4 regions of the Bacillus sp. F9_6S_D1_P_5 genome follow, and region 2 is predicted to be linked to each of the others. Evidence: riboswitches for the same ligand, from Rfam matches in the RefSeq annotation. Region 2 holds a riboswitch; each other region holds the start of a gene.

Evidence for each region. Region 2 has a riboswitch for S-adenosylmethionine ahead of mtnK (S-methyl-5-thioribose kinase). Riboswitches for the same ligand answer to the same signal wherever they lie in the genome.
Region 1: another riboswitch for S-adenosylmethionine. It lies ahead of ACUXEY_RS23440 (MetQ/NlpA family ABC transporter substrate-binding protein); the one in region 2 lies ahead of mtnK (S-methyl-5-thioribose kinase).
Region 3: another riboswitch for S-adenosylmethionine. It lies ahead of ACUXEY_RS15405 (cyclase family protein); the one in region 2 lies ahead of mtnK (S-methyl-5-thioribose kinase).
Region 4: another riboswitch for S-adenosylmethionine. It lies ahead of ACUXEY_RS24120 (YezD family protein); the one in region 2 lies ahead of mtnK (S-methyl-5-thioribose kinase).

Annotation. Positions count from the first base shown of each region.
Region 1 is NZ_JBTREW010000024.1:49,171-54,695, forward strand. Features, by position in the region: gene ACUXEY_RS23425 (FAD-binding protein) at 1-821, opposite strand, end outside; gene ACUXEY_RS23430 (DUF6612 family protein) at 932-1,696, opposite strand; gene ACUXEY_RS23435 (NAD(P)-dependent alcohol dehydrogenase) at 1,842-2,750, shown strand; SAM riboswitch class I at 2,831-2,945, shown strand; gene ACUXEY_RS23440 (MetQ/NlpA family ABC transporter substrate-binding protein) at 3,031-3,843, shown strand; gene ACUXEY_RS23445 (methionine ABC transporter ATP-binding protein) at 3,856-4,896, shown strand; gene ACUXEY_RS23450 (methionine ABC transporter permease) at 4,871-5,525, shown strand, end outside.
Region 2 is NZ_JBTREW010000014.1:39,623-45,147, reverse strand. Features, by position in the region: gene ACUXEY_RS17965 (PadR family transcriptional regulator) at 1-154, opposite strand, end outside; gene ACUXEY_RS17960 (3-hydroxybutyrate dehydrogenase) at 349-1,125, shown strand; gene ACUXEY_RS17955 (YvrJ family protein) at 1,180-1,317, opposite strand; gene mtnA (S-methyl-5-thioribose-1-phosphate isomerase) at 1,387-2,448, opposite strand; gene mtnK (S-methyl-5-thioribose kinase) at 2,445-3,626, opposite strand; SAM riboswitch class I at 3,718-3,859, opposite strand; gene ACUXEY_RS17940 (carbon-nitrogen family hydrolase) at 3,931-4,794, opposite strand; gene ACUXEY_RS17935 (aminotransferase class I/II-fold pyridoxal phosphate-dependent enzyme) at 4,809-5,525, shown strand, end outside.
Region 3 is NZ_JBTREW010000011.1:122,822-128,346, forward strand. Features, by position in the region: gene ACUXEY_RS15395 (nucleotidyltransferase domain-containing protein) at 1-531, opposite strand, end outside; gene ACUXEY_RS15400 (PRK06851 family protein) at 653-1,762, opposite strand; SAM riboswitch class I at 1,911-2,023, shown strand; gene ACUXEY_RS15405 (cyclase family protein) at 2,109-2,741, shown strand; gene ACUXEY_RS15410 (hypothetical protein) at 2,769-3,149, opposite strand; gene ACUXEY_RS15415 (S-adenosylmethionine decarboxylase related protein) at 3,452-4,717, opposite strand; gene ACUXEY_RS15420 (LSm family protein) at 4,954-5,525, opposite strand, start outside.
Region 4 is NZ_JBTREW010000026.1:3,926-9,450, reverse strand. Features, by position in the region: gene ACUXEY_RS24140 (nitrite/sulfite reductase) at 1-980, opposite strand, end outside; gene cysC (adenylyl-sulfate kinase) at 1,138-1,737, opposite strand; gene sat (sulfate adenylyltransferase) at 1,750-2,886, opposite strand; gene ACUXEY_RS24125 (phosphoadenylyl-sulfate reductase) at 2,925-3,629, opposite strand; gene ACUXEY_RS24120 (YezD family protein) at 3,716-3,859, opposite strand; SAM riboswitch class I at 3,932-4,040, opposite strand; gene lysA (diaminopimelate decarboxylase) at 4,158-5,474, opposite strand.

The DNA.
Region 1 (5,525 bases), on a different contig from region 2:
TCTCTCAACTTCTGCTGATCTTTTGCTAATACATAATCTGTCACATACATTTCTTTTAAAAATGAATGTGGGGCAACAGAAATACGTGCTAAATGCATACGTATATCCTCATCCCTCCGCACTTTATTCTTAAAATATGAAGAGTATTCCTTATAATCTAGTACCTTCGTATGCGTTTCATACAATTCATCGTTTGTTAACTTTAGCGTCACATCTAAAATCACGCCAAACAATCCGTATCCCCCAATTACATACGGAAACAAATCAGCATTCTCTTCTCTACTTACATTACGCACCGTACCATCTGCCGTTAACAATCTAAATGACTCTACTGTATCAATTAATGCTTCATGACGAATGTCACGTCCATGTACATTTACACTTAATGAACCACCAACAGTAAAAATATTTTGCGACTGCATTACTTGAACCGCAAGACCATACGGATTGATTTTCTTTTGAATGTCATTCCATGTGACACCGCTTTGTACCCTAATCCTCTTCTTCTCCGGATTAAACTCTAATATTTCATTATATCCTTTCATATCAAGCATCGTACCGTTCGGATAATACGTCTGTCCGCCTTGGCTATGTTGCATACCTGCGATAGAAATTTTCTCCCCAGAAACATTTGCATCTTGCACAACCTGTTTTAATGAAATTTCATCTTCAGCACTTTCAACACGTTTTATTTTCGTCGGGAGTAACTTTCCTACATCGCTCATAATCGGATGATTTAATTGCTCTTTATATGTATTTACAGATGTCGCAAGCAACACTGTATAAGCCATCATAACCACCGCTATCTTTCTTTTTTTCAAATGACACTCTCCTCTTCTACATCTTTTCCTCTTCATATTGTACCTATTTTCCTATGAAGAAAGTATACAAAAAAGAGGGCACCTTATTTTAGGTCCCCTCATCAAAACTGTTACTTTGCTGCTGGCAATTGTATTGGGTCAAACTTTTCGTACGACGTATACTTTGCGTTCGTAATAATGTGTGCTTTATCCTTGCCATTACTACTCATAATCATGTCTATCTTTGCTGATTCATATTTAAAATCTTTTGTAATGATATATTCTGCATCCACTTCTTCTATTTTCGCATTTTGTGCTTGTAACATTTTCTTCTGCGTTTCATCCATGCTAGTTAACATACTTTCTGTTTCTTTCCCTTTTAATGTAAATTTCAGTTTATATTTATCTCCGCTTTTCTCCATCTTCATTTTATCTAAAACTACTTCCGGTACTTCTAATTTATCTATAATATCTTGAGTCGCTTTCATTCCACCAGCGTTTAATTGCTCCTCTGGTACGGTTATAACTTCTCCTGTATTAGGATTTTTCACCTCACCAGCAACTTTACCATCCACAGTATACACTACAACATCTGTACCGGAAATATTCATTTCAGAACGAGAATTCTTTGTCTTTGGCTCTAATTGCATCTTAGCCTTTAATATATCCATCTCTGTTCCCTCAGCTTTTACCCCTACACCATATGTCATCGTTACATGCTCTTCATTTTTAAAAGCTTCGTTCGTTTTCTTGAAAACATCCTTCGCTGCTAATTCCTTTTCTTTTTGAACTGATTCTTTTTTCGGTTCATCCATCTTTGCTGTTTTCTCATTACTACACCCTGCCCCTAGACTGATTGCAAGTACTAAACTTGAAACAAAAATAATTTTTTTCATAATGTCGCCCCCTTTCCAAAAATAATATCACCTCTTTTCCTATGAAATCTATATAATTTTTAATCTATATTCTCTATATAGCGACATGTTTAATGAAGATTTTAAATATGATATAAATAACAACAACTCATTTCAGGAGGTCATTATGAAAGCAATTATTTGCACAAAGTATGGACCACCTAACGTTCTTCAGCTTCAAAATATAGAGAAACCTACGCCTAAAAAGAACGAAGTATTAGTTAAAATTCACGCAACAAGTGTATCGACTGGAGATTGTAGAATACGCGGTTTTAATAGTCCCCTCTTATTTTGGATTCCTATGCGGATCATATTAGGTTTCAGAAAACCGAGAAACCCTATACTTGGTGTAGAATTAGCTGGAGAAATTGAGGAAATTGGAACAGATGTAACTCAATTTAAAAAAGGTGATCCTATTTTTGCATTAACAGAACTAAACCTCGGCGGTTACGCCGAGTACACATGCGTACATGAAAGTGGATTAATAACATTAAAACCTACCAATGTGACGTATGAAGAAGCGGCAGTTATTCCTTTTGGTGGAACTTCAGCATTGCATTTCCTGAGAAAGGGCCTTATAAAAAAAGGGCAACAAGTGCTCATATATGGTGCCTCAGGATCGGTAGGAACAGCTGCTGTACAACTTGCTAAATATTTCGGTGCGACCGTTACGGCTGTTTGTAGTAATTCAAATTTTGAACTCGTTCAATCTTTAGGAGCTGATAAAGTAATTGATTATACGAAAGAAGATTTTACTAAGAGGCGCGAGCGCTACGATATTATATTTGATGCAGTTGGGAAGTATAAAAAATCCCTTTGTACAAATACATTAACACCCAATGGAAAATATGTATCTGTTAATGGAATGATGGCAAAGGTAAGTAAAGAGGATATGATTCTACTAAAAGAACTAACTGAAACAGAACATTTAAAACCTGTTATTGATAGAACTTACCGATTAGAAGAAATTTCTGAAGCGCATATGTATGTGGAAAAGGGACATAAAAAAGGTAACGTTTCGATTACCTTAAAATAAAATATATTCAGAAAATAACATTGACAATTCTTTTTGTAAGATTTACTATTAGTACCATATTAAAAAACTACATACACATACTCTTATCAAGAGTGGCGGAGGGACTGGCCCGATGATGCCCGGCAACCGAGCTTATGACGTATAAGCTAAGGTGCTAATTCCTGCAAAACGAGTTTTCGTTTTGGAAGATAAGAGAGGATCCTATTTTGTCTATTCGGCACCTCTCTTATTTTTGAGAGGTGCTTTTTATTTTGGAACGTATATGAAGGGGGAACTATAGATGAAAAAAGTATTATTGAGCATTGTAAGTGGAGCGGTATTATTGTTAGGTGCATGTGGTGCTAATTCCGATAAAGAGGTAAAAACGTTAGATGAGAAAAAGATTACTGTCGGCGTAACGGGTGGACCGCATGAACAAATTTTTGAAAAGGTGAAAGAAGTGGCAGCGAAAGACGGACTCGAAATTGATGTAAAAGTATTTAATGATTATGTAGCACCAAACGTATCTTTAGATGAAAAAAGCCTCGATGTAAATAGCTATCAAACGAAATCATATTTAGACGTATTTAAAGCTGAACGCAATATGAAATTAACTGAAGTATTTTCAACAGTAACATTCCCTATGGGCGTATATTCTAAAAGCTTAAAAGATGTAAAAGACTTAAAAGAGGGCGATGCGATTGCTGTGCCAAATGATCCAACGAATGAACTTCGAGCTTTAAAGCTATTTGAAAAAGCAGGTGTTTTAAAAGTGGATCCAAAGGCTACAGAAAAAGCGACTGCGAAAGATGTAATTGAAAATCCGAAAAATTTAAAGATTGTTGAATTAGAGGCATCTCAATTACCGACACAACTAAGTGAAGTGAAAGCAGCTGCAATTAATACAAACTTTGCATTAGGTGCAAAATTAAGCCCTGCGAAAGATTCTATCTTCCGTGAAGGAAAAGATTCACCATATGTGAACTGGGTCGTTGTTCGTACTGAAAATAAAGATGATGCCGTTGTAAATAAATTAAAGAAAGCTTATCAATCTAAAGAAGTAAAAGAATTTATCGAGAAAAAATTTGATGGTTCTGTTTTACCGTCTTGGTAGGAGCTGACGATAATGATTGAATTAAAAAATGTATCCAAAGTATTTACAACAAAAAAGGGGAATGTGGAAGCTCTTAAACCTACTTCCCTCCAAGTAAAAAGGGGCGAAGTATTTGGAATCATTGGATATAGCGGCGCTGGTAAAAGTACATTAATTCGATGTGTAAATTTATTAGAAAAACCAACGACAGGAAATATCATTGTCAACGATCAAGACTTAACAACTTTATCAGCAAAGGAACTTGCAAAAGCGCGACAAAAAATCGGGATGATTTTTCAAGGATTCAATTTACTTAAAACTGTTACCGTTTATGAAAATATTGCATTACCGTTACGCCTTGCTGGCATTCCAAAAACGGAGATCGAAAAAAGAGTAGAAAAATATTTACGCATTGTCGACCTTTTCAACCGAAAAGATGCCTATCCGAGTGAACTTTCTGGTGGTCAGAAACAACGTGTTGCCATTGCACGTGCACTATCCCATGAACCAGAAGTGTTATTAAGCGACGAAGCAACGAGCGCTTTAGACCCAGAAACAACGGAATCTATTCTTGATCTATTATTAAAGATTAATGAAGAAATTGGGATCACAATTTTATTAATTACACATGAAATGAATGTCATCCAGCGTATATGTGACCGAGTTGCTGTCATGGAACATGGAGCAGTAGTTGAAAGCGGGACTGTGAAGGATATATTCACAAACCCACAACATGCAACAACGAAAAAATTCGTAAATAGTGCATTTGCAGCGAAGATTCCTGAAGACGTACAGAAAGAGCTACAAAGAACCGGAGAAATCGTAACACTTTCATTTATAGGAACTTCTCCTGGCGAACCAGCGTTAGCTATCGCTACAAAACGTTTTCAAGTGTATCCGAATATTTTATCCGGTAATATTACACAGTTAAAACATGAAGCATATGGGAAACTGATCATTCATATGCAAGGTGAAAAAACTGAAGTAGACCGTGCTTTATCATTTTTACAAGAGCAAGGGATCATCGTAGAAGGAGGTAGAACAGATTATGGGAAACAAGTCCTTTTTGGATGAATGGGGTAAAGTCATATGGGAAGCAACCATTCAAACATTTCAAATGACATCTATTTCACTATTCATCTCTATCCTTATTGCACTACCACTTGGCGTCACACTTGTTTTAATGAGACCTGGTGGGCAGCACGAAAATAAAATCATTTATCCAATTCTGGATACAATTATTAATATCATTCGCTCTCTTCCGTTTATCATTCTACTATTCTTTATTTTACCTTTTACAAAGTTTCTAATGGGAACATCGATTGGTGTGCAAGGTGTCATCGTACCACTTGTCGTATTCACGGCCCCTTATATTGCAAGGTTAATGGAAACGGCTTTATTAGAAGTGGATCGTGGTGTTATTGAAGCTTATCAAGCGATGGGCATTTCTACTATAAAAATCATTTGGCACGTTATGGTGAAAGAAGCTCGTCCCTCCCTTGTACTTGGGTTAACAATCGCAACAATCGGCTTAATTGGCGCAACAGCAATGGCTGGACTTGTAGGTGCTGGCGGTCTTGGTGATTTAGCATATCGATTTGGGCATTTACGATACGAACCGGAAGTAATGTATGCAACCGTCTTTATTTTAATTATCCTCGTTCAAGGGTTACAGTCTTTAGGTAACGGTGTTGCACGAAGAT
Region 2 (5,525 bases):
GTATTAATAACGGATAAATACTTCCCTCACTCGCCATTGTAAAGCCATACTTTGCTAGCTTTTCACTCATTTCATAACCGTATATTTCACCTTCAGAAATAATAGCAAGTAAGCATCCTTCTAAAATTCCTTTCAGCATTTGACTTGTCGACATAATTTAAATCCTCCTACTATCTTGTTTTACAAGATAGATAAGCGTAAGTATCTTGCTTTACAAAATAGTATAGCAGAGACTATTTTGCAAAACAAGATAGCTAATAATTTTTTCCAAATCTTTGCAGGATTTTTAATATCCCCCCTCTAAATAGAGCAATATGAGAACTTTATTAGGAAGGGATGTTTTTCATCATGGTTACAAATCGAGTTATTTTTTTAACAGGCGCTGCAAGTGGTATTGGTTATGAAATGGGAAATGCTTTTGCAAAAGAAGGTGCAAAAGTTGTTATTACCGATCGTCTTGAAGAACGGGCAAAAGAAGCTGCTGAACAATTACAAAAAGAAGGCTACCAAGCTATTGGTTTGAAATGTGATGTTACATCTGAAGAAGAAATTACAGCTGCAATATCTCAAACAGTTAATCATTTCGGTTCATTACATATATTAATTAACAACGCAGGAATGCAACACGTTTCACCAATTGAAGATTTTCCAACTGAAAAGTTCGAATTACTTATTAAAATTATGCAAATCGCCCCTTTTATCGCAATGAAGCATGCTTTCCCGATCATGAAAAAGCAAATGTATGGTCGTATTATTAATGTCGCCTCCATTAATGGTCTCGTTGGATTTGCAGGGAAATCCGCCTACAATAGCGCAAAACATGGCGTAATTGGATTAACAAAAGTTGCCGCTTTAGAAGGCGCTACTCATGGAATTACCGTTAACGCCCTTTGTCCTGGTTATGTCGATACCCCTCTCGTACGTAATCAACTACAAGATTTAGCTACGACACGAAACGTACCACTTGAAAATGTTTTAGAGGATATCATTTATCCACTTGTACCACAAAAACGCTTATTACAAGTACAAGAAATCGCGGATTATGCTATATTTTTAGCGAGCGAAAAAGCGAAAGGTATAACCGGTCAAGCTGTCGTTATCGATGGTGGTTATACTGCTCAATAAAAAATAAAGTTTGCTCACGAAGAGCAAACTTTATTTTTTATCGCTAGGACCTTCCTACTTTAGTAATTGTTTAGGGAGTTTTTCGATTGCAACAATTACCCCATCTAATTTACTTTCGATACGGTGGAGTAAATATAATGTTACAACAATCGGAAATCCTACATTACCTACCATCCTGATCCACTCTTCCATCTTTTACGCCTCCTTTCATTATATAAATAAGAGAAAAGAAAACATTTAGGCATAAAAAAAGACAAGCCATTATGTATTAGCTTGTCTTTCAAATAATGATGCAATTTCCTGTTTATAATTTCCTCGTATAATACCTTTCTCAGTAATAATACCTGTAATTAATTCGTTTGGTGTTACGTCAAATGCAGGATTATAAACAGTAGTTCCAATTGGTGCCACTTGTTTCCCAAAAATTTTCGTAACTTCTGTTTCGTCTCTTTCTTCAATAACTATTTCAGCGCCTGTTTGTTTCGGAATATCAAATGTCGATAGCGGAGCTGCAACGTAGAACGGGATATCGAAATACTTTGCTAATATTGCTAAATTCATTGTTCCGATTTTATTTGCCGTATCTCCATTTGCGACAATTCGGTCCGCTCCTACAATAATCGCGTTTATTTCCTTCGTTTGAATAGCATGCGCTGCTGTATTATCTGTAATAAGAGTTACATCAATATTGGCCTGTTTCAATTCCCAAGTCGTTAAACGCCCGCCTTGTAAAACCGGTCTCGTTTCACACGCATACGCATGTAACCGTACACCTTTTTCTTTCCCAATATAAAACGGCGCTAATGCAGTACCATATCTAGCAGTTGCGATACTGCCAGCGTTACAAATTGTTAAAATGTTATCACCGTCTTTAAAACATGATAATGCATGTTCTCCAATACTCCGGCATACCGCTTCATCTTCTTGTTGAATGCGAAGCGCTTCTTCTTCTAATATTTTTTGTGCTTCTTTTATTGTAGTAATTTCTCGAATCGATTCTCTCATGCGATCGATTGCCCAAAATAAATTGACTGCTGTCGGGCGTGACGTTCCTAAATAATTACAATCTCTATTAAACTTCTTTTGAAATTCTTCAATATGTAAAGCAGTATATTTTTTTGATGCAAGCGCCAAGCCAAATGCAGCTACAATTCCAATTGCAGGTGCTCCTCGTACTTCTAGCATAACAATACTTTTCCATACCTCTTCAATCGTCGTTAATGTTTTGTATTCTGTACTATGCGGTAACTTTGTTTGATTTAATACTGCAATGGCATCACCTTTCCAACTGACAGACCTCGGAATAGTAACAATTGTACTCATGCTTTTACCCCTCCAGAAACTGTCTGTTGAAATAATGTTCGGAACAGTTGAATATCAGCGTTCTTAGATTCATATTTTATTAGTTCTTTACCTAAAGATAGCGCTTGTTTCTTCGCTTCAATTCTCGTTTCTTTATTCGCTATTTCATCTAAATCCGCTACATGCGCTAATCCAATTGTTCTGCGGATAAGCTCACATCCAGCGAATCCAACGGCATCCGTAAAAATATTTTGCAAAATAATCGGCAACCATTGTTTCTCTTTCGTATATGCTTCTACACCTTCTCCAATCCATAACTTCGTAAAAGCTTCTACAAAATAACTCCATGTTTTCTCAATATGGAAAAATAGCACATTTCTTTTTTCCTCTTCACGTGATAACGCATTTAATAATAAATTTGCAATAAATTGACCAAGATCAAATCCAAATGGGCCATATGTTGCAAATTCCGGATCAATCACTTTCGTTTCAGAAGGCGATGAAAAAATACTACCAGTATGTAAATCACCATGAATAAGCGCTTCTTTTCTCGTTAAAAATTTATATTTATACTGTGCGACTTTTAACTTTAAAGTTTTATCACTCCACAATTCATCAACCGCTAGTTGTAACTCTGGCTCATAATCATTCGTATCGTAATGACCGAACGGATCTGTAAACACTAAATCCTCTGTAATTTTGCAAAGGTCTGGGTTTACAAATGTACCTTCTAGTACTCTTTTCTCTTCTGACTCTAATCCAAAATCTGAAGTATAAAATAAAACATGTGCTAGAAAACGACCAATATGTTGGGATAAAAGTGGATACTCTTCTCCATCTATTAATCCTTTTCTAGCAATTGTTAGCCTTGATAAGTCTTCTATTACTGTTACTGCTAACTCTTCATCATGACTGTACACTACCGGCACGTATTCCGGCACATACTTCGCAAAAATTTGTAATGCTTTACTTTCAATCGTCGCCCTTTTTATAGATAACGGCCAGCTCTCACCAACTACTTTCGCATATGGCAATGCTTGTTTTATTATAATAGACTTCTCTCCATCACCTAATTTGAACACGTAATTTAAATTTCCATCTCCAATTTCATGACAAACTACATTTGCTTTCTTTTCAAAATAACCGTTTTCTTTCGCATATTGTATAGCTGTCGTTTCAGTCAATGAATAATATCCCATCGTCTTCTCCCCCTTTTTTTAATTCAGAGGTTTTTCTAACACAGAAAAACCTCTTTCCACTAAGAAAGAGGTTTGAAGTTTATCTTCTCCCCTCTTATCTGCCAGAAAGTAAACTTTCTGCTGGAATTAGCACCGTGCCTTTTGGCGTAAATAAACGCCCCATTTTACAATGGTATTACGGTCGGTTGCTGGGCTTCATCGGGCCAAATCCCTCCACCTGCTCTTGATAAGAGTTGTATAATTTTTTGAATTTTTAACTTTATGTTGAAGACTATACCAAGAATAAAAATCACTTGTCAACATTTTATTTATATAATTCTGGACGACGATCTGCAAAAACGGGAATTCCTTTGCGTACTTCATTAATTTTCTCCAAATGAAGCTCTCCAAATAAAATGGATTCTTCTTCATTCGCTTCTACAACAACTTCTCCCCAAGGATCGACAATTAAAGAGTGACCAGCAAACTCATTATTCGGATCCTTTCCTGCCCTATTACATGCGACAACATAACATTGATTTTCAACTGCTCTTGCTTGCAATAGTAAACGCCAATGTGCTAAACGAACTAATGGCCATTCTGCTACAACAAATAAAACCTTTGCACCTTTAGCAGTATGAACGCGCATCCATTCTGGAAAACGAATGTCATAACAAATTGTGCCGGCACACTCTACATCATCTAGCTTAAATTCACCTGTACTATTTCCAGCTATTAAATATTTATGTTCATCCATAAGCTGAAATAAATGTACTTTACTATATTCATTGACTAGTTCTCCTTCCTTGTTTACAACATACATTGTATTTGTAACACCTTGTTTTGTTTGCTTCGCTATGGAACCACCGACAATATGTACACCATATTGTTTCGACCATTCTTTCAACTTTTCTTTCGTTTCCAATCCATCCCTATCTGCAATTTCAGAGAGTCTCGTTAAATCATATCCTGTTGTCCATAGCTCTGGTAAGACAATAACATCTGGTCTTTCTTTCATCGCTTCGCTTATTTTATTTTTAGCATTCTCAATATTTTTTTCTACATCTCCAAAGACAATATCCATTTGAATACATGCGACTTTCATTTTGTCAGCCCCATTCATAATTTTTTCTTTACAAAATACTGGAAAGATTATATCATTTGTCACTAGAATTGTAACAACTTTCAAAAGAGGTGGAAAGTATGAAATTATTTCAACCTTCTGAGATAGTAACATCATTGCCGACACAATTTTTCGCTTCACTTGTTGCAAAAGTTAACAAAGTCGTAGCAGCTGGTCACGATGTTATTAATCTAGGTCAAGGTAATCCAGATCAACCAACACCGCAGCATATCGTAAAAGCTTTACAAGATGCTGCAGAAAAGACCATTCATCATAAATATCCGCCATTTCGCGGACATGAAAGTTTAAAAGAAGCCGTGGCAACATTCTATCAACGTGAATATGATGTAGTAGTAAATCCAAAAACAGAAGTTGCTATTTTGTTTGGCGGAAAGGCTGGATTAGTAGAATTACCAGTTTGCTTTACAAACCCTGGTGATACGATTCTCGTTCCCGATCCAGGCTATCCAGATTATTTATCAGGTGTTGCTTTAGCAAAAGCACAATTTGAAACAATGCCACTACTTGCAGAAAATAATTTTTTACCAGATTATACGAAAATTGATGACTCTATTGCGAAACAAGCAAAATTAATGTTTTTAAACTATCCAAATAATCCTACTGGTGCTACTGCATCAAAAGAATTCTTTGAAGAAACCATTGATTTTGCTAATGAACATAATATATTAGTTGTTCATGATTTTGCTTACGGCGCTATTGGATTTGATGGTCAAAAGCCCGTGAGTTTCTTACAAGCAGACGGTGCCAAGGATACAGGAATTGAAATTTATACTCTA
Region 3 (5,525 bases), on a different contig from region 2:
CCGATCAAATTCTACAGGTGGTAACGTCTCTTTCTCCTCTAACCATTTACAAGCTAAAATAGGACGTAATACATAGAAGTACTTTTTCAACTTTACATTTTCACCTTGCAAAAATTCACGATAATTTTTTGAAGCCATATGTAGATAATGATATATCGTGGCTTTTGGATCAAAATCCTTTTCACTCATTTGCTGAAGTTGCTCTGGAAAATGCGAGTTTTTTGAATAAAAAATTGGTGATCGAATCCACTCAAGTAAAGCTGGGTTTGACTTTGCGAATAGTTGTAACGCCTTTTTTATATCCCATCCGCTTATATCTAAATCATCACTAATCGGATACTCAATTACATCTCGTTTATCATGAATTGATAAATACCACTCTACCGGATGCATATAAACGAATCTAACATCATAATCACTATCTTTGGATGGAAATCCCCAAGCACGACTCCCTGATTCCACTGCAAATAAAATTTTCACATCATTCTCTTGTTCAATTCTTGCTAACTCCACTCTAATTTTCTCTCTCATTTCATACCCTCTCCATTTTTTGATTATTTCCTTGGAAATTCGACAAATATACTGCTAATTTTACTACATACTAAAATAGCTGTCAGAAAATTCCCGACAGCCTACCAAAATCCTTTATTTTTTACTTGTTCTTTTCTGTTACACTAACCGCAATTCGTTCAAACTCTTTTTGAATCTCCTCTTTATATGCGTCTACTTTTGAAAAATCCATAGCAGCAATATAAATTCGTTCTAATTTATCACGAACTGATTTTGCTTTCGCTAAGAAAGACATAGCCTCATTCATTTTTGCTTTATATCGAATGGAGACGTCGCGGATTTCCACCGCGTACTTCTCATCCGTCCCTGGTGTCACAATAAGGGCATACATATCTATAATCTCATCTCCTTCGCGGCTCGGAAAGTATTCATGTGGCGCAGTGCTATCAAAAATTGCAAACCCTAATTCTCTTACGATAACCATATCAAGACTATTTGGATCAAACCCACAATGATATACTTCAACTTCAAATCCTTTTTCTTCTGCTGCCTTAGCTAATTTTTTAAGCATTGTTGACTTCCCAGAGCCTGGACGTCCTTTTATGAAATAACGATGTGGTAATCCTTCTGTTAAATTAGGAACAAAATCAACTGCTCCTTTCGGTGTGGCTGCTCCTAAAAAACGATGTTTCACAAGCGATTGTTGCCCGCTTTTATCTGTAAATAATTTCTGAATTAGCTGATCGGTTAGTTCATTCGCTTTATTAAAATCAATATTACTAATATATATTTTCTCCCACTCATCATGTATAATTAGCGCTTCATGGAAACGAGCGTAAGCAGCTTGAAACGATTTGCTTGCTTCAGAGACAAATCGTTCAATTTCCACCTTCTGCTCCCTTAATTTATCTGAATCCCAAGCAACACCTAAATTGATATACTCCTCGACAACTCCTGGCATTTTCGGCTCAATAACATGCGGTGATGTTCCATCAACAATTCCTACTTTTAACTTCGGGATAATGACACCATCAACCGATTTGTTATCAGAAGAACAGTGTAAAAATTCAATATCATATCCCTTTTCAACCCATTCACGACCTATTGCCTTAATTAAAGAAGATTTTCCCGTTCCAGGTCCACCCTTTAAAATAAATAATCTGTTTAGTCCTTTTAAATTCTCTTCGTATAAATTATGAAATCCTCTAGCTGTATTTCCACCAGCATAATAATTCAATACATTCCCTGTCACTGCACTCACTCCTTCGCAGCATTCTATTTACATAAGCTACAATATGCGAGCAGCTTTATTTGGGTGAATACCTATTTTGTATTGCACGAAAAAAGGAAATGAATTACAACTTAAATACAATGAATATTCAGAACTAAAATTAAATATGTCTTTATCAAGAGAGGCAGAGGGACCGGCCCTTTGAAGCCCAGCAACCTCAGTTTATATAAACTGAATAGGTGCTAATTCCTGCAAAATGCAATGCATTTTGAAAGATAAAACGTAACTATTGTGTGCAAAACTCATCTTTCTTGATTATGAAAGGTGAGTTTTTTATATTTCAAAACATATATTGGAGGTATTTAAAGTGAAAGTAATTGACCTATCACAAACATTTGAAAACAATATGTCCCAATTCCCTGGAACACCAAAAATCAATTTAGGAGCCATTACAAGCGTTGAAGAGACAGGCTATCAAGTTACAGATTTTCATTCTGTCGTTCATGTTGGCACACATTGCGATGCTCCTGCTCATTTCATTTCAGGCGCAACGACTATTGACCAATTACCCCTAGATCAATTTGTAGGCGAAGCGGTTCTTATTGATGTAACTCATGTACAAGAACGAAAACTACCTAAAGAAGTACTTCACAATGCTGATATAAAAGAAGGAGATATTGTTATTTTCCATTCCAATCTATCTACTAAATGGAATACAGAGGCGTATGAGAAAGAAGCTTTTTATCTTTCTGAAGAATTAGCGGAGGAACTAGTACAATTAAAAGTAAAATCTGTCGGTTTAGATTTTATTTCTCCTGATGAGCTAACGACAGAAACATCACCAATTCATCACATACTACTTGGGAATAATATTTATTTAATCGAAAACTTAACAAACTTAGATGCCATTCACACGAAACGTTTCTTCTTCTCAGCGGCACCTTTAAAAATTAAAGATAGCGACGGTGCTTTTGCAAGAGCATTCGCTGTAATTTTTTAAACAAACTATACAAAAAAGCAAAGATCATCATTGACCTTTGCTTCTATTTTTTTTATTTAAATTAAGAAAGAATTGCTCAACACGAGGACGTAACCAAGCTAAATAATCTTTCTCTTTCTTCTTTGTACAAGCTATTTCTTCCCCATCTACCATTCCGACAAGCTCTAGCTCTAACAGTTGCCTCGTAAAGGCTAACATATTTATTTCTTCGTCTGGATACTCTTCTTTTAATTTCTCCTCAATTTCCCCCAATAAAAAACCGTCACGCATCATTGCCAATGCATCAATCCAAAGTGGCGGCATTTCATATTTTTCTCCTGTAATTGTATCTTTTACAATATAATTCTTTTGCTCTTTTCGAAATTGAATCGTGTGTAAGCATACAGTCGAATTTAATGTTAATTCCATCATACCACCTCTTTCATAATATCTGCATAGAAAAAAGGATGCGCGTGCACCCCTTCTTTTTCTAACACTACCGAACCGTTACATGAATAACAAATCTCATGTCGATATTTTCCTCCATTATAAACGAAGTATTTTATAAAAAAAACCCTTCTTGAAACATTTTATAAAATGTTTATATTTACACAACAAGAACACTTTTCTGAAAAATATTTTCTTCTGGCATATTATACTGTCGGTAAAAAATACATACTTTCCAATTACGCGAAAAGGAAGGAGATCTCCCCCTTCCTTTTCACTATAACTTATATCCATCTTACCCGATCATGCAGCAATCCATCCGTAAAGTCATTTTCGCCCACTACAAAATCCTTCATATATAGATTTAAATATTGACCATACTTACTTTCTGTATTTAATAATAATTCCTCTACATAATAAGCACCTTGTTTAAAGTTATCGAACAGTAAACTACACAAGCCAGCATAAATTCCGCATCCTACTTGGAAGTAAGTCGCATTCGTTTTATATTTATGAAAAACTTGACTACTATTCATCACGTTATACATATATGTCTCGCTATTTTCATAAACGAGTAATACACCGACTAGATCCTCGCCCGCAATCTCTTCTTCAGCCGGATTAAATACTTTACGATTCCAGTTCCATAAATCTTCTACCTTATCTAAATTCTGCCTAATTATATTTGTTGTATACTCGTTAATTCGGTAAAGAAACCCAACTTCCATGTTAAAGTTTTTCCCTAAAATTAAAACTTCCTCATGTGGCATTAAACAACCATAGAACTCTTTCTCTCCTAACTTCACTTTATACTCTGAAGCATATACATCTTCATAAAAGTAAAGGGGACGATGATGACTCATATACATCGGATAACTCCATATCGCTTCATCTAGAAATCGCTCTACTGCCCATGAAGCATAAAGTGTATGAGGTTTTATAAGTGCTGCATCATGTAAAAATGACGTGTCATGTTCTACTATATAGCATGCTTTTGGCTGTTCATTTGGACGTTCCTTCATAAGTTCGACAACCATCCATTGAACAACACCTGGATTCATACCTGAACCTATAATTGCTTTTGTATTTGTAAATTTCTCTTTCTCCTTCTCAAACCTCGTATATCTTTCAGTAAGCTGAAAACCGATTAAGCTATCGTCCTGATCTACTGCCTCATTTTCCAAGGCTGAATTAATATAACAAATTCCAAGTTCGTTACAACAGCTTAATACTCTAATCGTATCTGCTCCTGAAACATCGATAACAACGCTCGTGCCACTTTCTTTTAAATGCTGTTTAAATGTCACTACATCTTGGAGGTCTATTTCGGATAAAAACAATTGCTCTTTCAAATTTGGAAACAAATCATCATAATAAGCCTTATCTTTTTGTTTTATATCAACCAAATGAAATGTAACGTTCTTTATCGCTTCATAAATCGGGTCTTTTTCATTTACTATCGCCTGATTTAAAATTGCTAAAACTGCTTTTGCTGCTCCACCAGCACTACCAAGTAATGTAATCGATAACGAATTCGAAAACTGCTCCACCAACAAAACCCCTTTAATATATTAGTTAAGCAGTTCTCCCTCAAAAAAATAAATTGAATATACGAAAAGATGGCTCGTACATATTTTTTATAATTTTGCACAAGATTTTCTCTTCAACGGTTACACTAACTTATTTATATTCAATTCATTTCCCCCTCACATCCAAATCGAACTAAACAAATAGGCTCGACCTTTTCTTCTGCATATAAAAGAAAAAGCCAGCCCTTTCAACTAGCTTACGGACAATGGACAGATTTTACATGTTGAATATTCACATACATTTTCGCATCACGCGCTTTTAATATTTCAATATGCCCTTCATCAATCTTCGCCATCTTTCCGATTTTATTAGATTCCTCACCTAAATCGAACACCATGATTTTTCCAGCCATTTTAATAAGTTGTTCTTCAAACGTTCGAGCTAACGTAATATTTAACGGATTCACAGGGAGTTCATTTTTATTGAGGGCATAAGGCACTTGATTTTCTTTATACGGAATTAACCATTTCAAATGCTTTAAAGATATATATACTGTTTTATAAACTGGGCTATAAAAAACAATATAATCGTTCATTATACTTGTAACATATCCATGTATTGGAGCATTTCCAGCTACATAAATTTCTGTAAAAATCCCTTTAGAAGTACTTAATACTTTCCTCAAGGAAATGGAAGGGGATTCTCTCTTAATTACAGAATCCACATCTGGTTTTGATATTTCTTCATCAAACGATCTTAAAAATTTATAATATTGTACATGGTATAAAGATATATATACGTAGTCTTGTCCATTGTAAAGAACAACGA
Region 4 (5,525 bases), on a different contig from region 2:
GGCACATTAAAACCTACATATTTTAGTCCATCTTGTTTTTGATCTTGAACCCCATAAAAGTATCCAGCATTCCATCCTTTGACAGCACTTTCTCCTTTACTTTGCAATGGTCCCGTATACTCTATTAGTTTCTCTTTAAATTTCTCTGCTCCCCAGTCTGCAACAAGAAATTTCAAACGAGCTAAATGACGTTTTTCGCGATATCCAAAATCACGGAATATCGTAGCAATCGCAATCGATACCACCTTTACTTCTTCCGGTAAAACGAATACATCTAATTCATCAGCTAAATATGGACGAGCTGATAATCCACCGCCTACTTTTATATGAAAACCAACTTTTTTCTCACCATCTATTTCTTTCGTTGCAGGTGTAAATGCAACACAGTTAATCTCTGCGTTTGCTGAATTATAAATGTTAGAACTAATAGACATTTTAAATTTACGTGGTAAGTTAGAAAACTCTTCATTATGTTGGAAATAGTCATATACCTCTTTCACAATACCAGTTGTATCAAACAGTTCATTTGCATCAATGCCAGCAAGCGGATTTCCTGTAATATTACGCGTTATATCACCACACGCTCCAGCTGAAGATAACCCAACTCTTGCTAACCTTTTAAAAATATCTGGAATTTGATGAATTTCTAACCAATGAAACTGAATCGCCTGTCTTGTCGTAATATCTATTACGTCACGCCCATAATCCTCAGCGATAGAAGCAAGCACTTCTGCCTGTGCATTCGTAATAATCCCTGAAGGAATATTTACACGCATCATAAAATATCCAGCTTCTTTCGGTCTTTGTAAATACAACCCTGCCCATTTGAATGCATCCCACTCTTCTTTCGGAATCGATTCGAAGCCATTCTCCGCATAATAAGGAATATCATTAAAGATTTGCAATCCATCTTTTTTCAATTTATTTTTCTCAGTTTGATTTAATTTTTCATTGTTAGCCCATACTTTTTCATAACTCATTTTTTAATCCCCCTATATAAAGTGAAACTTTAATCAGTGGGGGGTGTTTATCCCCCACTGATTATTAACCTTAACCAATCGGGCATTTACGGGCAGTTTATCTCCCACCTAACTTCTTTTCCCTAGACAAATTTTGAGTTGGGAGTTTTACTGCCTGTTAATGCGGGATAAAACTACGCTCTTGTAAGTACTTCACAATTTGTTCTGCACATTCTTCAATAGAATACTTGTGCGTTTCTACAATTAATTCCGCTTGCTCTGGTTCCTCATACGGTGAATCGATACCTGTAAACTCTTTAATATCACCTTTTCTTGCTTTTTTATAAAGCCCTTTCGGATCACGCTTTTCGCACTCTTCAATTGGACACTTTACAAACACTTCTATAAACTCATCTGCAGCTAATAGATCTCTAACTTGTTTTCTGTCTATTCGAAACGGTGAAATAAATGCCGTAAGAACAACAGTACCTTGATCTACAAATAGCTTCGCCACTTCGCCAATCCTTCTTATATTCTCCATACGATCACTTTCAGAAAAACCTAAGTCTTTAGTTAAACCGTGGCGTATATTATCTCCATCTAGTACATAGTTTCCAATATTCTTTTCAAATAGTTTACGAGCAACCGCGTTCGCCACTGTAGATTTACCTGAAGCTGATAATCCAGTAAACCAAACTACAAAACTATGATGCCTATTTTTTATTCTTCTCTCATCTTTTGAAACAGATGCTGTATGCCAAGTAATATTTGTGTCCATCTCATTCTCTCCCTATTCTGTTACTACTTCTTTTTTCAAACCCTTAATTAGTACTTCCACTACTTCTTTACGACTAAATGTACTTGGCGGAACCTCACCGTTTCTTAATAATTCTCTTACTTTCGTACCTGATAAAATGACATGATCTTCTTTTCCGTGCGGGCATGTTTTCGTCGAAGCCATCGCTTCACATTTCGCGCAGTAAAAACTATGTTCAAAAAATAGCGGTGTAATCCCTAACTCTTCCACTGTAAAGTTTGTAAAAATTTCTTGCGCTTCATAAGTACCGTAATAGTCTCCTACCCCTGCATGATCGCGCCCTACTATAAAGTGTGTACATCCAAAATTCTTTCTAACTAGCGCATGAAATATCGCTTCCCTCGGTCCTGCGTAACGCATTGCTGCAGGAAATACACTTAAAAAGACACGATCTTTCGGATAATAATTTTGAAGTAATACTTCATAACTTTCCATCCTTACATCAGCAGGAATATCATCCGACTTCGTTTCTCCAACGAGCGGATTCAAAAAGAGGCCGTCTACAATTTCAAGAGCAGATTTTTGAATATATTCATGGGCACGATGTACCGGATTTCTCGTTTGGAATCCGACTACTGTTTTCCAACCACGTTTTTTAAATTCTTCTCTCGTTTCAATTGGATCTAAATGATAAGAAGGAAACGGATTATTTTCAAAACGTTTCGTAAGAATAATAGCTCCTCCGACGTAAACATTCGGTCGTTCGTATAATTTTTTCACTCCAGGATGAGCCTCATCCGTCGTTTTATACACTAGTAACGCTTCTTTTTCCTTGTCAGGCACAAAAATATCTTCTATTTGAATGACGCCATATACATTTCCAGCGTTAACAAGTTTTACTTCCTCTCCAGCTTTCAGACTCTCTGCTACTTCTTCTGTTACTGGTAACGTAATCGGTATACTCCAAACACTCCCGTTAACTAAACGAAGCGTTTCTACAACCGAGTCATAATCTTTCTTTCCTAAAAAACCAGTAAGCGGGCTATATCCCCCTGTCGCTAATAGCTCTAAATCACTTAACGCAATGTTGTCTAGCGCAATTTCTTTTTCAATTTGTGATACGTCATATGTCTCATCTATAAGATTTACTAATTCGTTTCTTGTACTCATTTTCTATATCCTCTCTTAGCTTTATTTTCAAATTCATCTTATTGGTAATGTAGACCGCATTCAGTTTTCACTTTCCCGGCCCATCTACCATCTCTCGAATCGCCACCCTCACCTACAGGTAACGTACACTTCTCACACCCAATACTTGGATATCCAACATCATGCAGCGGGTTATACGGCAAACTATGTTTGTATACATATCGCCATACCTCTTTCCACGTCCAATGAATGAGCGGACAAACTTTAATAGATTGAAAGCGATGATCTTGATTTATAAACTTTGTATGCTTACGTGTTTCTGATTGTTCCCTCCTTAAGCCCGATATCCACGCTTTTTCTGCTGCTAATGATTTTTCTAACGGTAAAATTTTTCTAATTTTACAACAGAGATTCGGATTACTTTCCCATAATTTCTCACCATGCAACTTCGCTTGTTCATCAAGTGTAAGTTCCGGCTGTTGTTCTATAATATTTAATGAAGGAAATCGTCTCCGCACTTTTTGAATTAATTCATACGTTTCTTGAAAATGAACATTTGTATCTAAAAATACAACTTTAGCAGATGGATTTACTTGGTTTATAAGATGCAGTAGTACCATCCCTTCCACTCCGAAGCTACATGCGTATACAATTTCACTTTTGTATTCTTTATAAGCCCAACTTAATACAGATAGCGCGCCTTTCGTTTCATCTTCTTCTGAAAATGAAATGTTATTTTCTTCCCACGTTTCATACGTCAACATGTTCTTTCCCCCTGTAAAAGCAAAAAGACGGTTTTAACCTAATGATATAGGTTAAAACCGCCTCTAGTTTTTCTAGTCAGCGCTTTTTACTTTAAACGTACTTTTTCACTTTTCTCTAATTGAATGACTTTCCCATCTTGCACAACAATTGTAATTGAACCATATTTCATATCAGCAAGCATCGCTTGAATTCTCTCAGATACTTCCTCAAAATGTTCCCGTACGCTCACGCGAACAGCCCCCCTTTTTATTCATAAAAAAAATCTTTCCCATTTCGAAAAGACTGTTCGGTAATATATTTTACCTTATCTTTCAAAATGGATTCCATTTTGCTGGAGTTAGCACCTTGCTTTCTATAAGCAGGTTGCCGAGCTTCGTCGGGCCAGTTCCCTCCGCTTCTCTTGATAAGCTTTGTATTTGTATTTTATCACAATTCAGATTTTTTTCAATCCTAGTTTTCCGATATATTTTAATTATTTTATTTTACAAAAAAGGAATTGCCCATCCGAACAACTCCTTTTCCCCTATTTAAACCAGTTCTTTAATACGTATGCGATCGTTCCCAATGATATTTTCATATGTTTCGCGCTCTACAACAATTTGTGATGTGCCGCCTTTCGCGAAGACGACAGCTGGTCTACGAATCCTGTTATAATTATTCGCCATCGAGTACCCGTATGCCCCTGTACAAGAAATTGCTAATAAATCAGCAGTAGCAACTTTCGGTAAAGTGATATCCCAAATTAACATATCTCCACTCTCACAACATTTTCCTGCAATCGAAACAACTTCCTCGTTCTCATCGTTCCCTCGATTCGCTAACATCGCTTCATAACGAGCGTTATATAAAGCAGGTCTTAAATTATCAGTCATCCCACCATCCACTGATACATACTTCCGAATACCAGGAATGTCTTTCACAGATCCGACTGTATAAAGTGTCGTTCCAGCATCTCCTACAATGCTACGACCTGGTTCAACCCATATTTCTGGCAATGGATAATTACATACTGTAAATTGTTCTCTCACTGCACTTGTTACAGCTCGCACATATGTCTCAAGAGTTAATGGTGTATCTGACTCTGTGTAACGTATTCCAAATCCCCCGCCTACATTTAACACTTTTACTACATAGTTTGTTTGCTCTCTCACTTCTTCTAAAAATTGGCGAAGAACTTCAATTGCTCGAACAAAACCAGCTGTTTCAAATATTTGCGACCCAATATGTGAATGGATCCCTAGCACGTTATAATTTGATTTTTGTAAAGCAAGTTCAATTGCTTGCATCGCTTGACCATTTGACACGCCAAATCCAAATTTCGAATCATCTTGACCTGTTGTAATATATTCATGTGTGTGCGCCTCTACTCCAGGCGTTACACGAATTAATATGTTCACAAATTTCCCATGTTGCACTGCTAAATCATGCAAAATCTCTAATTCTAAGAAATTATCTACGACAAAACAACCAATATTCGCCTGAAGAGCCATCACAATTTCTTCATCTGTTTTATTATTGCCATGAAAATGAATACGCGATGCCGGAAATCCTGCTTGAAGCGCAGTATATAATTCCCCTCCAGAAACAACATCTAATGACATATTCTCTTCACGAGCCACTCGGCACATCTCCATGCACAAGAACGCCTTGCTTGCATATGCTACTTGGTAAGTGAAACCACTTTCTTTAAAAGCACGATGAAACGCGCGGCACTTTCCTCGAATAGACTCTTCATCGTATACATAAAGTGGTGTTCCATATTGTTTTGCTAGCTGCGTCGTATCGCACCCTCCAATTTCTAAGTGTCCTTGCCCATTGATTCGGCTTGTGCCGTGTAAATACATTTGAATTCCTCCCTTATTTCCTCTAAAACTCATAACCCCAATCTTCTATTC